2 linked regions of the Chitinophaga caseinilytica genome follow. The protein of the gene in region 2 interacts with the protein of the main gene of each other region in a pairwise test. Links are inferred from orthologs where the notes say so. Each region holds a gene or a part of one and is shown on either strand. Other genes may lie near its edges. The genes, in order: WJU22_RS03660 and priA.

Region 1 (8,379 bases), 1.7 Mb from region 2 along the record:
TCGAAGAAGTGGTATTCTGTGAGATGGTAGTTGGAGTCGGCGCGGAGCTTGATCCATTTTTTGTACGCGAAGTACCATTTCCATTGGCGGCTGCGGAGCCATCCTTTGGTGAGGTAGGCGTAGAGGATGGGGTGCACACGGATGGTGAGCCCTTTGTGCTGGTGGTTGAGAAGATACTGGAGGTTCTTCTCGATATCTTCCACGATGAGCATGGAAGCGCCGATTTTGCCGGTTCCTTTGCAGGTGGGGCAATCTTCGGCGACGGAAATGGTGATTTCCGGTTTCACCCGCTGGCGGGTGATTTGCATGAGCCCGAACTTGGAGATGGGCAAAATGGTGTGTTTGGCCCTGTCTGTCGCCATGAATTTCTCCATGGCTTCGTATACGTTCTTTTTGTTCTCCGGCAGTTTCATATCGATGAAATCGATGATGATGATGCCGCCGAGGTCGCGGAGGCGCAGCTGCCGGGCGATTTCCGCTGCGGCTTCCAGGTTAGACGCGAGGGCGTTTTGTTCCTGGTTGTTGCTGGAGCTTTTGTAGCCCGAGTTGACGTCGATGACGTGGAGGGCTTCCGTGGCTTCGATGATGAGATACACGCCGGAGTCGAGGTTGACGGTTTTGCCGAAGGAGGCTTTTACCTGCCGGGTGACGCCGAAGTGGTCGAAGATGGGGGCGCCGTTGTGGTAGTAGGTGACGATGTCCTGCTTTTCGGGCGCTATCTTCTGGATATACGTTTTTGTGTCGGTGTAAATATTTTTATCGTTGATGACGATCCTGTTGAAGGATTCGTTCAGCAGATCGCGGAGGATGCTGGTGGTTTTGGTTTGTTCGCTGAGGATTTTCTGCGGGGCCTGACCGTTCCGGAGGTTTTCCTGGATGGTGTGCCAGGTGTTTACCAGGGTGGTGAGGTCTTCGTGGAGCTCGGCGGTTTTCTTGCCTTCGGCGGCGGTGCGGACGATGACGCCAAAATTGGGCGGTTTGATGGCTTCGACGATCTTCTGGAGCCTTTTCCGTTCTTCGGAGGAGTGGATCTTTTTGGAGACGGCCACGATATTGTTGAACGGGGTGATGACGATGAACCTTCCCGGGAGGGAGATTTCGCAGCTGAGGCGCGGGCCTTTTGATGAAATGGGCTCCTTGAGGATCTGGACGAGGATGTTGGGTTTTCCGCCGAGGACTTCCGTTATTTTACCGGTTTTGATGATTTCGGGCTCATTTTTGAATTTGCCGAAGTCGAAAGCGCCGGATTTATCGGAGATGGCCTGGTTGGTGAACTTCAGGATGGAGCGGATGTACGGGCTAAGGTCGGTGTAATGGAGGAAGGCGTCCTTTTCGAACCCTACGTCCACGAAAGCCGCGTTCAGGCCTGGGATGAGTTTTTTTACTTTGCCTAAATAAAGGTCCCCCACTGCAAAATTAGGATTGCCGCTTTCGTGATGCAGCTCTACCAACTTCTTATCTTCCAGCAATGCAATTTCAACACCAGACGGTGCTGCATTTATAATCAATTCCTTATTCAAGCGTCAAAATTTTATCCATAAATACTTTCACTTTATGCCACCCTCTCGGTGCTCTGTGGGTTGACAAGGGGGTACAGCATTCCCGGTTGTAGCCGGTGGTCTGGCGGCTTACACGTCGTCGAGAGGGGATTGCAAAGGGTTCAGTGATATACAGGTATCCGTGGTGTCTGCGGGGCTGACTACGAAAACAACCTGCATGACACTAGCAATTTAATGATTAATGCTAACATCATGCAGGATTGCATTAAAAAATTTATCGCGCAGCCCCTCCGGCTATCTATATGCTTAGTATAAATGGCGGGGAAACAGGAGAATTATTTCTTGCCTTTCTTGTGGCGGTTCTTTCTCAGTCTTTTCTTACGCTTGTGGGTTGCGATTTTATGTCTCTTTCTTTTCTTTCCGCAGGGCATACGCTTGTAATTTTTTTAATGTTTTATAAAATACTATTTAATACTTTTTATGTATTCGTCGATCTCGGCCGCCAAAGCGGGGTCTTTGATCATTTTGCGGCACTGCCGGAGCAGGTCTACCGCTTTTTCGTTTTCCCCTTTGCTCTGGTAGGCCACAGCCTGGAGGAAAAGCGCTTTGGGTTCGTTGGGCGTGCGTTCGAGGACTTTGTCCATTCTTTCGATCGCCTTATCGAACTGGCCGGATTTGATGGAGAAATTTGCCAGGGTGAGCTGAGCGTCCAGGAAATCCGGGTTCTTTTCTGCCACTTCGCGGAGGATGCCGATGCCTTTCATGGGCTCGCCGGTATAATCCACGATGAGGGCTCCTTTTCTCAGTTTCAGCGTATCATTGCCGGGTTCCAGGGCGATGGCCCGGTCGAGCAATTCAAGCGCGGATGAAACTTCCCACAATTTCACCGCAGGGTCCTGGGTGTGTGAAAGGTGCTCCAAAAATAAATTGGCTGCAAAGGTGAGGTTTTTTCCGGAATTTTCCAACTTGGCTGCTTCTCCGGCATAATGTGCGGCGATGGGCGCCTCGTTGAGGCCGTCCCAGAGGAGGTAAAGCTGGCGGTAGGCATTGATTTGCTGCGTCTGCACGTCTCCGCGCACTACAGCATTTTCCAGCCGGGAGATCTCTCCCAGCCTTTCGGCAGGAACTCGTTCCTTGGCCTTCTGCAATAAGTCCTTGAAATCCGCTGCTTTAGCGGCATTTCCTTGTGGCATAGCCATGCCGGTAGCGGCATGGTCGTGATCATGCACCTTCGGCGAAATTCGGCCGAACGCGAACAAAGCGATAACTGCGGCAACGCCGAGGCCAATCAGCAATAGTTGATTTCTTTGCACCCTATTCCAATATTAGGATGCAAATCTATGAACTTTTAAGCTTCTTTACCTCTGCAACAAATTCTTTCGACGGTTTAAACGCCGGAATGTAGTGCTCGGGGATCTCCACGGCCACATTCTTCTTGATGTTGCGCCCGATCTTGGCGGCCCTTTTCTTGGTAATAAAGCTGCCAAATCCGCGGATGTAGATATGTTCGCCATTCGCTAACGCCTCCTTCACTTCCTTGAACATGGCTTCGAGTGTTACTAACACATCTACTTTCGGGATGCCGGTTTTTTCAGCAATGTTGTTAATCAAATCAGCTTTTCTCATAATGAAGCGGAGGATTACTTGTTTTCAAAGTTAAATAAAAAATTTTAATCGCTCTATTTTCAAGCAAATAAAATTTAATATTTTTTATTATAGATAGCAGGTTATAAAAATACGTTTATTTGCGTTCTTTACCAACCCGTAAATCATTGCAACACAATACTATCAAAGGTTTCGGGACAGCGAATATATACAAATCAATCGACATATATAAATTATTTTGTGCAAATGACCGATATGAAGCAATTTTTTACCGCGGGTATCCTGGCCTGGAATGAGCTGCAGAACGACCGGTCCATGCCCTGGAAACAGGAAAAAGACCCCTACCGCATCTGGCTCTCCGAGATCATCCTCCAGCAAACCCGCGTGGAACAGGGCCGCCCCTATTACGAACGCTTCATTTCCGCCTACCCCACCATCACCGAGCTCGCCGACGCGCCCGACGAGGAAGTTTTCCGCCTCTGGCAAGGCCTCGGCTATTACGCCCGCTGTAAAAACATGCTCGCCGCCGCCCGCACCGTGGCCCGCGACTTCAACGGCCGCTTCCCCGGCACCTACGAAGGCATCTCCGCACTGAAAGGCGTTGGCGCGTACACCGCCGCCGCCATCGCTTCTTTCGCGTACAACCTCCCGCACGCCGTACTGGACGGCAACGTGTACCGCGTACTGGCGCGGTTCTTCGGTATCGACACGCCCACGGATACCACCGCGGGTAAAAAACTTTTCACTCAACTTGCCCAGGACGTACTTCCCGTGCAACAGGCCGGCACTTATAATCAGGCGATCATGGACTTCGGGGCCGTTGTCTGCAAACCACAGACTCCACGCTGCAAATCTTGCCGGTTATCCTCCCAATGCGTAGCTTTTCAAAAAGGATTAACAGATCTCGTTCCTGTAAAATCCAAAAAATTACGCATAAAAAAAGATATTTCTATTATTTGTTGCTAAGCAAAGGCTCACTGCGGTACGTCCGCAAGCGCACCGGCAAAGACATCTGGGAAAACCTCCACGAGTTCCCCATGATCGAGACCCCGGCGCCCGTCTCCGATGCCGAACTGCTCGCCTCCCCGGCCTTCCGCGCCCTGGTAGGCCCCGGCGCCGTAACGGTGGAACAGGCTTTCCCGGAAAGGAAACAACAGCTCACCCATCAAACCATCCACGCCCGCTTCCTGCGGATCGGGCCGGAAAAGGCCATATTGCCGCCCGAAGGCTTCCGCGCCGTGAGCGCAGCAGAACTGGAACTGCTGGCTTTTCCGAAGATCATCGTCGATTTCCTGAAAGGATGACGATCGGGCTGCACTCCGGTACCATTCATTTATAACGACTTATAAAAAATATTCGTGCCCTCGGCCGATAATTTTTTGTGTACCCGATCAGAAAAAACATTAACTTTAATAAGGTTGACCGTGAGATGATTTTTTAAACATAGGACAGAATTAAAACCTACAATTATGAGAGGTGTTAATAAAGTAATCCTGATTGGCAATCTTGGCAGAGACCCCGATGTTCAGTTCCTGGAAGGCAACATAGCAGTGGCAAAATTCTCACTGGCCACTACGGAAACTTTCAAAGACCGCGCCGGCAAGCTGATTTCCCAGACAGAATGGCACACAGTCGTGCTCTGGAGGGGCCTGGCAGAGCTGGCCCAGAAATACCTCCACAAAGGAAGCCTCGTCTATATCGAGGGGCGCCTCCGCACCCGCAGCTGGGAAGACAAGGAGGGCAACAAGAAATTCGCTACCGAAGTGGTGGGCGATAACCTCGTGATGCTCGACAAGCGGATGGACGTCGGCAATGGCGACCATGCCATTTCCCACGGGTCCGGCTCCTCCACCGGGCAGCAAAGCGGCCCCGGCCACCATGGCGAAGGTTTCCCCGGCATCGAGATCCCGCCCATGGGCGAGGCAGCCGACGATCTACCGTTTTGAAAAACCACCCCGGGGCAAGGCCCGCTCCTTTTCCTTGCCGTATCGGGACATTCTTTATATTTGCACGCGGGAAAGCGATTCACCTCTCCAAGACCTGAATTACTTTCCCCTTATTTTTGACCAAAGCTCATCATCTTGGCTTATTTTTCGGCTAGCATGCTACCGTTACTGAATGTTTTCCTGCAAAACCCGGCGCCGGCCGCCGCCCCCGATGTGAATGTCCTCGTGTTCCTGCTGGTCATTTTCATTCTGCTCCTGCTCACCTTCATCGTGTCTGGCGCAGAAGTTGCCTTCTTTTCATTGAACTACAAAGACCTTAACGTCCTCAAAACCAGGCAGAACAATGCCGGCCGCACCATCACACGGCTGCTCGAAAAGCCGAAATCGCTGCTGGCATCCCTCCAGATCGCCAACATCCTTTTCAACATCGCCTTCATCTTCATCACCAATTACCTCATTTACCAGGTAGAGTCGCTCCAGGAGCTGGCCGTGGTTTCCTTCGTGGTCCGCATCGCCATCATCACCCTGGTACTCCTCTTCTTCGGACAGATCCTCCCGCGCGTGTGGGCCACCCAGAACAACATGCGCTTCGCCACCTATTTCGCCTGGCTGGTGCATCTCATCCACGCCACGCTCGAACCGGTGAGCAATTTCTTCGTGAACCTCAGCGAAAGCATCGAGGCACGCCTCTTCCACCGCAACACCAAACCCATCAACTACCGCGAGATCGACGAAGTGATCGAAATGAGCGTGGAACCGGGCGCGTCGCAGGAAGAGAAAAACATCGTGCGCGGCATCCTCAAATTCGGCAACATCGCCGTGAAACAGATCATGCGCACACGGCTCGATGTAAACGGGCTCGAATTCGACCTCCCTTTCAGCGAAGTCACCAAACATGTGGCCGACCTCCATTATTCCCGTCTTCCCGTATATAAAAACAACCTCGACACCATCGTGGGCGTGATCCATACCAAAGATCTGCTGCAGCACCTGGGGAAAGGGGACTCGTTCGACTGGCACGAAGTGATGCGCCAGCCGTTTTTCGTCCATGAGCACAAGCTGATCGAAGACCTGCTCAACGAATTCCAGACCCGCCACATGCATTTTGCCGTGGTGGTAGACGAATTCGGCGGCACTTCCGGCATCGTGACCCTGGAAGACATTATGGAGGAAGTGATCGGGGATATCAAAGACGAGTTCGACGAAGAAGAATTCAACTACAATAAAGTCAACGACCATACCTATGTGTTCGAAGGCAAGACCATGCTGAACGACGTGTGCCGCATCCTGAACATCGCGCCCGATACCTTTGAGCAGGTAAAAGGCGAAAGCGATTCCATCGGGGGCCTCATCCTGGAGCTTTCCGGCAAATTCCCGGAAGAAAACAGCGTCATCAGCTACGGCAACTTCGATTTCACCATCCTGGAAGTCACCAAAATGCGCATCCAGAAGGTACAGGTCAGCATCAAATCAGACATCGAAACGGAATGAAACGCCTCCTCCCGCTCCTGACTTTCGCCTTGATTTTCGCAGCCTGCCAGCAACGCGGCCACACGCCCAAACCGAGGGGCTATTTCCAGATCGACCTTCCCGAAAAGCATTACCAGCTGTTCAACGAGCCTGGATACCCATATACTTTCGAATATCCGACATACGCCCGGATCGTGAAAGACACCCTGTTTTTCGACGAAAAAGCGGAAAATCCCTGGTGGATCAATATCGAAATACCCCAATTCGACGGTAAAATCTACCTCAGCTACAAGCAGGTAGGCCCAAAAAATTCGCTGAACAGGCTGGTGAACGACGCGTTCAAACTCACCTACAAGCATACCTACAAAGCAGAATCCATTGAAGAAGAAGCCATTACGACGCCAAACGGCGTTTCGGGCCTGTTTTACGAAGTGGCGGGAAACGCCGCCTCGGCGAAACAGTTTTTCGTGACGGATTCCAGCAACCATTTTCTGCGCGGAGCGTTGTATTTTTACGCCCAGCCGAATGCGGACTCCCTGGCACCGGTAACCCGGTTCGTGGAAGAAGATATGCGGCACCTCGTGAACACCTTGAAATGGAGACCAAACTGAGAGCAAGATGATAGTGATCGATGACAAATACATCAGCGATGATGTGGTCGAGAAAAATTTTGTATGCAACCTGAACGCCTGCAAAGGCGCCTGCTGCGTAGCGGGCGATTGCGGCGCGCCGCTGGAGGAGCCGGAACTCGAAACCCTCCGTCGCATATACCCTTCCATTAAACCGTACCTCCGCGAAGAAGGCATTCGCGAAATCGAAGCCACAGGCCTCCATACCTGGGACGATGAGCACGGCCACGTTACGCCCATCGTCAACGGCGCCATCTGCGCCTACGCCGATATCGACGAAAACGGCCACGTAGGATGCGGTATCGAAAAAGCCTGGAAAGCCGGCGCCACCGATTACCGGAAACCCATTTCCTGCCACCTCTACCCCATCCGCATCACCAAATACGAATCTTTCGAGGCCGTCAACTACGACAAATGGAGCATCTGCAAACCCGCCTGCAAACTCGGAAACCAGCTGCAGGTACCGGTTTACAAATTCCTGAAAGAAGCCCTCGTCAGAAAGTACGGTGAAGATTTTTACAACGTCCTCGACCAGATCGCAACAGGACAGTACAGCACAGAAGAATGAAACTTTGATAGCATCTTTGCAAGGACCTGTACAATAGGCTCAATCTTTGCGCAACGGGTCCAGCAGTAGACATTTTGACTATATTTACAGCCATGAATAAAACGGCCAGCACATTTCTCAACGAAAGTGAAGTAAAAGCGGCGGATCTCGGCCACCGCAATACGATCAATTTCAACATCGGCAAATACAACGCCGCGGTCAAGAACGGCAAGATGCAGTTTGCTGACCTTACCACCGCCCGCGAACGGGCGAAAAACGTGAAATGGCGCGCCATCGAGAACCTCGACAAGTACCTGGAGGAATTCGAAATGAATTTCATCAAAAGGGGCGGAAAGGTGATCTGGGCCGAAACGGCGGAACAGGCGCGGGAAGAGATCCTCGCCATCTGCAAGGCCAAGAACTGCAAATCCGTGGTGAAAAGTAAATCCATGGCCACGGAAGAAATCCATCTCAACGACTTCCTGCAAGAACATAATATCGAAAGCGTAGAAACGGACCTGGGCGAATACATCCAGCAGCTGGACGAAGAGCCTCCCTACCACATCGTAACACCGGCCATGCACAAAAGCGCGCAGCAAGTGGCCGACCTGTTCCACGATAAACTGGGGACCCCGTCTACACTCACGCCCGAACAACTCACGCTCGTAGCCCGCGACAAGCTC
Region 2 (8,691 bases):
AAATCGCTTTTATAACGGATGCCGTGGAATCCGGCAAACCCGTTCTGGGCGTATGCCTCGGATCGCAACTGCTCGCCGCCGCATTGGGTGCCGACGTGTATCCCAACCGCGAAAAAGAGATCGGGTGGTTCCCGGTAACCTTCCACGCCGAATGGGCCCCTGCTTCGCTGGTGGTGTTCCACTGGCACGGAGATACGTTCGATCTGCCGGAAGGTGCGCAGCTGCTGGCGGAATCGCCCGTGACTAAGCACCAGGCCTTCCAGTTCGGGCAAAACGCCGTGGGGCTGCAATTTCATCTGGAAGTGACGACGGAATCGATGGAAGGCATGATCAAAGCCTGCGGCCACGATCTGGAACCGGGCGATTGGGTGCAGAACGCGGAAGAGCTGCGGGACGGCCTTCCCCATGCCAGGGAAACCAAAGCTACGTTGTTCCGCCTGCTGGACAGGCTGGCGCAAAATGCCGTACATTAGCATATGGCAAAAAAGGTAGCATTACTCATCGTAGGCGGCGGCCCCATCGGCCTCGCATGCGCGCTGGCGGCGCAAAAGCAGGGAATAGACTATGTGGTGATCGAAAAGGGCTGCCTCGTCAATTCGCTCTACCGGTACCCCATCAACATGACCTTTTTCTCGACCAGCGAAAGGCTCGAGATCGGCGGCATCCCCTTCGTGTCCAACAACGCGAAACCCACCCGCCCGGAAGCCCTCGAATATTACCGCCGCGTGGCCGTGAGCAAGCACGTCAACATCCATCTCTTCGAAAAAGTGGAAACGGTAAAACCCGCTGAAAAAGGCTACACCGTCATCACCGATAAAGCCGTGTACGGGGCAGACAACATCGTTATCGCCACCGGCTTTTACGACATCCCCAACCTGCTCCGCATTCCGGGGGAAGACCTTCCCAAAGTAACGCACTACTACAAAGACCCGCACTATTACGCCACGCGGAAAGTGATCGTCATCGGCGCCAACAACTCCGCCGTGGACGCGGCTCTGGAAACCTACCGCAAAGGGGCCGAAGTGACGATGGTGGTCAGGGAGGAAGGAATCGGCAAACGGGTGAAATATTGGGTGAAACCCGACATCGAGAACCGCATCAAAGAGGGCAGTATCCAGGCATTCTTCCATTCCTCGCTCGTGGGCGTGCGCGAACAGGAAGCAGACATCCTCACGCCGGAGGGCGTCGTTACCATCCCCAACGATTTCGTGATCGCCGCAACGGGCTACCAGCCTGATTTTCCGTTCCTGGAAAACGTGGGCGTGCAGCTGTCGGCCGATGGCGTGCGGGAGCCGGTCTATAATGAAGACACGATGGAAACGAATATGCCGGGTATTTACCTGGCCGGTGTGGTTTGCGGGGGCATGAACACGCATGTCTGGTTCATCGAGAATTCCCGTGAACATGCAGACAAGATCATCCGCCACATTGCCTCGAAAAACTAAACGATATTGACTTCCCTTTCGAGCACGACGCCGAATTTCTCTTTCACGCTGTCCACGATTTTCCAGGACAGTTCCACGATCTGCTCGCCTTCCGCGCGGCCGTAGTTAACGAGCACCAGCGCCTGCCGTTCATGCACGCCGGCATCGCCGTCGCGGTAACCTTTCCAGCCCGCCTGTTCGATGAGCCAGCCTGCGGCCAGTTTGAAATGCCCGTTGGGCAAGGGGTACGCAACGATGTTGGGGAACGCGAGCTTAAGGGATTCGTAGGTTTCGGCGGTCACTTCCGGGTTTTTGAAGAAGCTGCCGGCGTTGCCGATCTCCGCGGGATTGGGGAGCTTGGAAGAACGGATATTGATGACGGCCTGGCTGATGGCGCGGATGGATAATTCCTTCACGCCCATGCGCTCCAGCTCTTGCTCGATGGCGCCGTAACTGGTATTAAAAGTGGGATGTTTGGACAGGCGGTACGTGACATGGAGGATGGCGAACTGCTCTTTGTACCGGTGCTTGAAAACGCTTTCGCGGTACCCGAATTCACAGGCCTCTTTATTGAACACATGCACTTCGCGGTCCTGCAAATGGAACGCTTCCAGCTGCTCGAACGTATCCTTGATTTCTACCCCATACGCGCCGATGTTCTGCATGGGGCTCGCGCCAACGTTACCGGGGATGAGGGACAGGTTTTCCAGTCCACCGAGCCCTTTGGCTATGCAATCCTGAACAAACTGGTGCCAGTTCTCGCCGGCACCGGCCTGCACGTACACATGCTCATCATTTTCCCTTACGGATTGGATGCCTTTGATCTCGTTCTTCAGCACGATGCCGTCGAAATCTTTCGTGAGCAGGATGTTGCTGCCGCCGCCGAGGATGATCCTGGGCATGGTGGCCCATTTCGGGTCGAGCAATAGCGTTTCCAGCTGCTCGCGCGAGTGGAAAGCCGCGAAATACCGTGCGGTGGCGTCTATGCCGAATGTATTGTAAGGCCGGAGCGAAACATTTTCAGATACCCTCATATGCAAGTGTTCAAATATCCTATCTTTAATAACGGAACAAATATAATCAACATTCATATGCCGGGAACAGCAATTGTGATCGGGGCCACGGGGCTCGTAGGCTCGCTGCTGGTGCAGGACCTGCTGGAAAACAGTGGTTATGAGAAAGTGAAAGCCCTCGTCCGCAAGCCCCTCCCCTTCCGCGACGGGAAGCTGGAACAGATCGTGGTGGATTTCACGGACGAAGCCGCCCTTCAATCCGTGCTCCACGGCGATGTATTGTTCTGTTGCATCGGCACCACCATCAAAAAAGCCGGCAGCGAAGAAGCCTTCATCGCGGTCGATTACGCGATCCCCGTGCGTTGCGGCACCATCGCCCGGAAAAACGGCATCCGCCAGTTCCATCTTGTTTCCTCGATCGGCGCGCAGGCATCCTCCAAAAACTTCTACCTCCGCACCAAAGGCCGTACAGAAGCCGCTTTGCGGGCGCTCGAATTCCCGGCCATGTTCATCTATCAACCCAGTTTCCTCATCGGCAACCGTAAGGAAATGCGCTTCGGGGAACAGGTAGCCCTGTGGGTAATGCCGGTTTTCGGCTGCCTGCTGCGCGGCAGATGGGCCAAATACCGCCCTGCCAAAGCGGAAGATGTCGCTAAAAAAATGCGGGAATTATCTGAAAAAGGGGAACCGGGCGTGCATTATGTGCTTTTCCATCAAGCCAAAACTACACACAATCCACATCCGGGAGAATGATGACCGACCGGAACTGCTTCTCGATCGTCAATTGTAAAAACATTTCTTTCGCCAGCTGTTTGATCTGGGAGATCTTCTTGCTGTCTTTCGGTAATTTGATGAGCATTTCCTGCAGGTAAAACCCTCTCACCCGGCTTACCAGCGGCGCCGCCAGCCCCACGAGCTGATGCCCCAGGTGCGGTTTCAGCCAGTTGCCGAGCACCATGGCGGCCTGTTCCACCGTTTGCTGCTGTTTATGCTTGAGCGTGATCTTCATGAGCCGGTAAAACGGCGGATAACCGAACTGTTCCCGCTCCGCGATCTCGCTTTCGTACATTTTCCGGTAGTTATGCTCCACCACGAACTGCAGGATCGGATGCCGCGTATTGCTGGCCTGTACGATCACCTTGCCCTTCCCGTCGCGCCGGCCGCTGCGCCCGCTCACCTGCTCCATCAGCTGGAAAGCGCGCTCGTTCACCCGGAAATCGGGATAGCTGAGCAAACTGTCTGCACTGAGGATGCCGACGAGGTTCACGTTCTCGAAATCGAGCCCTTTCACCACCATCTGCGTACCCACGAGAATGTCGATCTCGCGCTGCTCCAGCGACTGGATCATCTTGTTATGACTGTCTTTGCTCCGGATGGCGTCGAGGTCCATCCGCGCGATGCGCGCCTCGGGAAACAGCGCCTGCAGGTCTTCTTCGATCTTTTCGGTACCGAAGTTCTTCGGGAACAGGGTCTGGCTGCCGCAAGCCCCGCAAACGTATATGTAAGGATAACGCGTGCCGCAATAGTGGCAGCTGAGTTTGTCCTGATGTTTGTGATAAGTGAGGGAAACATCGCATTGTTTGCAGTTGGGTATCCATCCGCAGGTGGTGCAAAGCAGGAACGGCGCGTATCCGCGGCGGTTCTGGAAAAGGATCACCTGTTTCTTGTCTGCGAGCGATTGGGTGATCTGCTTCCGGAGCACCGACGAGAAGTTGTTCACCACTTCCTTCAGGGCGGTTTCCTTTTTCATGTCCACGATCTCGATGTCGGGCATATCGATGCCGCCGAACCGTTCACCCAGCTCCACCAGGGCGTATTTGCCCTGTTTGGCGTTATAATAGCTTTCGAGCGCGGGCGTGGCAGAACCGAGCAGTACTTTGGCTTTGAAAAGACTGGCGTAGTAAATGGCTGCATCGCGGGCGTGATAGCGCGGCGCGGGCTCGTGCTGCTTGAAGGAAGCGTCGTGCTCTTCGTCGAGGATGATGAGGCCGAGGTCGCGGAAAGGCAGCAGCAGGCTGGACCGGGCGCCCAGCACGATGCGGATTTCGCCGCTTTTTACCTTGTTCCAGATTTCCACGCGCTCGTTGTTGGAGAAGCGGGAATGGTAAATACCGATCTGTCCGGCGAAGTGCTTCTGCAACCGCCGGATGATCTGGGCCGTCAGCGCGATTTCCGGGAGCAGGTAGAGCACTTGTTTCCCGTTGGCCAGCGCGGCTTCGATGAGTTTGACGTAAATCTGGGTCTTTCCGCTGGATGTGACCCCATGCAGCAGGGCCACCTGTTTATCCTGGAAGCCCGTCCGGATTTCGGCCAGGGCTTTTTCCTGGGCGGGACTGAGGTCGAAATCGAGCTGCGTTTCCATTTTGCCGAGCGGTACGCGGTCTACCTGCCGTTTTTCCACCTGCAGGATGCCTTTGTCTACCAGGCCTTTGAGCTGGGCAGCCGAAGCGCCTGATTTCTTGAGCAGTTCGCTTTGCAGTACGGCGCCCTGGGTGCGCACGAGGTGGAGATACGCCAGCAGGAGCTCCAGCTGTTTGGGGGCACGGCTCAGCTCGTCGAACAGCGGGGCCATGGCTTCATCGCTTTCGAGGGCGGGGTTCAGGAGCACATAATTCTCGAGTTTCGCCTTATAGGATTCCTTCAGTTCTTCGTAGACGAGGCATACCCGTTTTTCGATGAGCTGTTTGATGAGGGAATAGACGTCGGAGCGGTCGAGGATGAGCTGTACTTCGCCGATGCGCAGTTCCTTGCGGATCTGGAGCGCCTCGGCGATGAGGTATTCGTGGTCGGAAAGGGCCGTGAAATCGTCGCCGAAGGCGTCGTTATACAGCAGCACCGTTTCGCTGGAAAGTTTGAGGTGAGCGGGGAGCGCGGCGTTGAGCACGTCTCCTTCGTTGCACATATAATATTGCGCGATCCATTCCCAGAAGGCGAGCTGCGTGGGGTATACCACGGGCTCTTTGTCGAGCACGTCGAGGATGGGCTTGGTTTTGTAATTGGAAGGCGGCAGGTCGTGGATGCGCTTCACGATGCCGGCGTACCTTTTTTGCTTACCGAGCTGAACGGCCACGCGGGACCCCGGTTGGATGGAGGATTCCATTTCCGGCGGAACGGCGTAGGTATAGTTCCGCGGCAGGGCTAAGGGCAATATGACGTCGGCGTATTTCATGCAGGCTGGAGCGCCGGATATACTCTGTATTTGCGCAGTTCGGCGTCCATCATTTCATATACCTGCTGGCGGAGCTTGGGAACATCCTCGATGGTGAGCCCTTTCACGGACACCGGTTCCATGAATATCACGCGGCATTTGCCGGGGTTGAGGCTCATGGGGTTCAGGTCTTCGAGGCGGGCGCGGCAATCCACGTACACTACGGGCCGGATGTCGGTCTGCGTTTCTATCGCGATGCGGAAAGCACCCTGGTGGAAAGGCAACAGGGGCTGGGTAGAGTTGTTGGTAGTGCCTTCGGGGAAGATGAGGAGGCTCACTTTGTGCTGGAGCATGAACATCATGTCGCGAACCGACTGCACCCGGCCACGGGCGCTGGAGCGGTCTACCGGTACTACGGAACGGCTGTAGATCATGCCGAACAGGGGTACTTTGGAAAGCTCACTTTTACCGAGGGGGCGGAACGGGAGGGGCATTACCTTCACGGCGAGGGCAGCATCGAGGTAGCTGGCGTGGTTGGCCAGGTAGATGCAGGGCTCCTTGGTGCGGGGGGAATGCCATCTGCGGGTAACGAATATGCCCACGGCGGGGAACCAGACATGGGCCCAGAAACGGAGGAAGTAGAACACAAGGTTCCCGCCCTTCACTTTTCCCAGGAAAGACACGGCCACGATGGGCAGCAGGATCACGAGCATGATCGCCAGCCAGATCACCCCGGCGTAAACGACATAGACGCCCTTGAGAACTTTCGAAATAACGCGCATAAAACCGGCAAGTTACTGCATCCGGCGCAGCTTTTCAAGGGCGGGAAACACATATCGGGATTTTGACATATCAATGGACGGAAAAACGCCCGGAAATCGTACCTTTGCCATCCTTATGACAGGTCAAAAATCAGTAGCATTTCACACGCTCGGCTGCAAGCTGAACTTTTCCGAAACTTCCACCATCGGGCGGATGATGGAAAAGGACGGCTTTGTGCGGAAGGAATTTGACGACACGGCAGACGTGTACGTGATCAACACCTGTTCCGTGACAGACAATGCCGACAAAGAATGCCGGCAGATCGTGCGCCGCATCCAGCGCCGCGCGCCCGGCAGCATGGTAGTCATCACCGGCTGCTATGCCCAGCTCAAACCGAAGGAAATCGCCCAAATCCCGGGGGTAGACCTCGTGCTCGGCGCCGCCGAAAAATTCAATATCGCAGATCATATCCGCGAGCTTACCAAGGGCGACAATGGCGCCAAGGTCTGCTCCTGCGACATTGAGGACGTCAACACCTTCCACTCCAGCTATTCCATCAACGACCGTACCCGTACCTTCCTCAAGGTGCAGGACGGCTGCGATTATACCTGTTCTTTCTGCACCATCCCCATGGCGCGGGGCATCAGCCGCAGCGACTCCATCGCCGGGGTGCTGAACAACGCCCGCGAACTGGCGGCCGGCGGCGTGAAAGAGATCGTGCTCACCGGCGTAAACCTGGGCGACTTCGGCAAAGGGTTCGAAGGCGGCAAGAAGCGCGAAGAATCGTTTTACGAGCTCATCCAGCAGCTGGATGCCGTGGAAGGCATCGAACGGTACAGGATCTCGAGCATCGAACCGAATTTGCTGACCGACGAGATCATCGATTTCGTGGCGCAAAGCCAGAAGTTCATGCCGCACTTCCATGTTCCCCTGCAAAGCGGCAGCAACGATATCCTCGCCCTGATGCGCCGCCGCTACCGCCGCGAGCTGTATGCCGAAAAAGTAGCGCGGATCAAGGAGAAAATACCGCATTGCGCGATCGGTGTAGACGTGATCGTGGGCTTCCCTTCCGAAAGCGACGACCACTTCCTCGAAACCTACGATTTCCTCCATAGCCTCGACGTGTCGTACCTCCACGTGTTCACCTACAGCGAGCGCGACAATACCCACGCCCTCACCATTTCGCCGGTGGTGCCGGTGAACGTTCGCCAGGAGCGCAACAAAGCCCTGCGCAACCTGAGCCACAAGAAAATGTCGTACTTCACCGAACAGCACATCGGGCAAACGCGCCCCGTGCTTTTCGAATCGCACGGGAAAGACGGGATGATGGAAGGCTATACCGATAACTACATCAAAATCTCGACGCCTTTCCGTGAAGAATGGAGCAATAAAATCGTGGATTGGGCACTTCGTTAAAAAAATCTGAAAAAAAATTTGGCGGAATTCAAAAAGATTCTACCTTTGCAATCCCAACGAACGAAAAGCGTTCACAAAAAAGGGAGCTTAGCTCAGCTGGTTCAGAGCATCTGCCTTACAAGCAGAGGGTCGACGGTTCGAATCCGCCAGCTCCCACAGAAAGCCTCGCAATTTGCGGGGCTTTTTTATTCCGGGTTATTCCATCCCACGCTGCCTTTCCAGCATCCGCAACTGTCAACCCACTGTCAACCCGTCCGGATTGGCGGAACGGCGGCCCCAACTGAAAATCAGCAGCAATAAATTACATCAATGCTTATGAAGAAATTGCTAAAAATCATCAAGATCATCACCATCTCCATCATCGGTATCATCGCGGCCGTCTTTCTTTATCTCTACGTCGACAGCAAGCTTTTTATCGGGTTCAAGGATAACGATAACATCGACTACCTCACGAAACAGCATGTCCCCGCAGGCGATTCCATCAACGGAAAATTATTCGACGACGCGTTTTACGGTTCGAAGGTTTTCCTCATGGGAGAAATCCACGGGTATGCCGACAATCAAAAGCTGGACAAAGCCATGCTGCTGTTCCTCCATAAAAATGCCGGCGTGAAATATTACATCGCGGAAATGGATAGCACCACCGCGAACAAATTCAATGCCTTCCTCGGCAGCAACCCGAAAAACGAAGCGATCCTCCACGAAGCGGTTTCCGATATCCGCAAAAGGATCCCGCAACAATCCAGCCGCGAGCTGTTCGAAAAATGGATGGCCATCCACGATTATAACAGCCAACAGCCTGATTCCTTAAAGATCACCGTCATCGGCATCGATAAAGGTTTCGACGACAAAGACGCCACCATCACAAGAGACTCCGCCATGATGCTCAATTTTGCGCATGCCGTAGCGGAACGTCACCTGGAAAATG

What was found.
Region 1: the proteins of priA (region 2) and WJU22_RS03660 interact in binary tests that used the Escherichia coli proteins (3 or more experiments, as listed by UniProt). The link is inferred for Chitinophaga caseinilytica from one-to-one orthologs.

What each region holds. Positions count from the first base shown.
Region 1 is NZ_CP150096.1:850,550-858,928, forward strand. The notes cover bases 3,502-6,311. They hold WJU22_RS03660 (single-stranded DNA-binding protein), read left to right. Parts: upstream 3,502-4,573; coding sequence 4,574-5,050; downstream 5,051-6,311. Other genes in these bases: WJU22_RS03650 (A/G-specific adenine glycosylase), read left to right, coding at 3,502-4,070; WJU22_RS03655 (NUDIX domain-containing protein), read left to right, coding at 4,061-4,408; gldE (gliding motility-associated protein GldE), read left to right, coding at 5,207-6,311. In the rest of the region: WJU22_RS03635 (Rne/Rng family ribonuclease), read right to left, coding at 1-1,520; WJU22_RS03640 (tetratricopeptide repeat protein), read right to left, coding at 1,964-2,812; WJU22_RS03645 (HU family DNA-binding protein), read right to left, coding at 2,838-3,125; more of WJU22_RS03650, read left to right, coding at 3,360-3,501; more of gldE, read left to right, coding at 6,312-6,541; gliding motility lipoprotein GldD, read left to right, coding at 6,538-7,131; WJU22_RS03675 (DUF3109 family protein), read left to right, coding at 7,139-7,717; WJU22_RS03680 (LutB/LldF family L-lactate oxidation iron-sulfur protein), read left to right, coding at 7,810-8,379. UniProt on the Escherichia coli protein: Plays an important role in DNA replication, recombination and repair. Binds to ssDNA and to an array of partner proteins to recruit them to their sites of action during DNA metabolism. Acts as a sliding platform that migrates on DNA via reptation.
Region 2 is NZ_CP150096.1:2,580,936-2,589,626, reverse strand. Bases 2,885-6,006 are described here. They hold priA (replication restart helicase PriA), read right to left. Parts: upstream 5,607-6,006; coding sequence 3,162-5,606; downstream 2,885-3,161. Other genes in these bases: WJU22_RS10825 (lysophospholipid acyltransferase family protein), read right to left, coding at 5,603-6,006; WJU22_RS10835 (NAD(P)H-binding protein), read left to right, coding at 2,885-3,190. In the rest of the region: WJU22_RS10850 (type 1 glutamine amidotransferase), read left to right, coding at 1-473; WJU22_RS10845 (YpdA family putative bacillithiol disulfide reductase), read left to right, coding at 477-1,445; murB (UDP-N-acetylmuramate dehydrogenase), read right to left, coding at 1,442-2,458; more of WJU22_RS10835, read left to right, coding at 2,516-2,884; more of WJU22_RS10825, read right to left, coding at 6,007-6,367; tRNA (N(6)-L-threonylcarbamoyladenosine(37)-C(2))-methylthiotransferase MtaB, read left to right, coding at 6,483-7,763; WJU22_RS10810 (hypothetical protein), read left to right, coding at 8,079-8,691.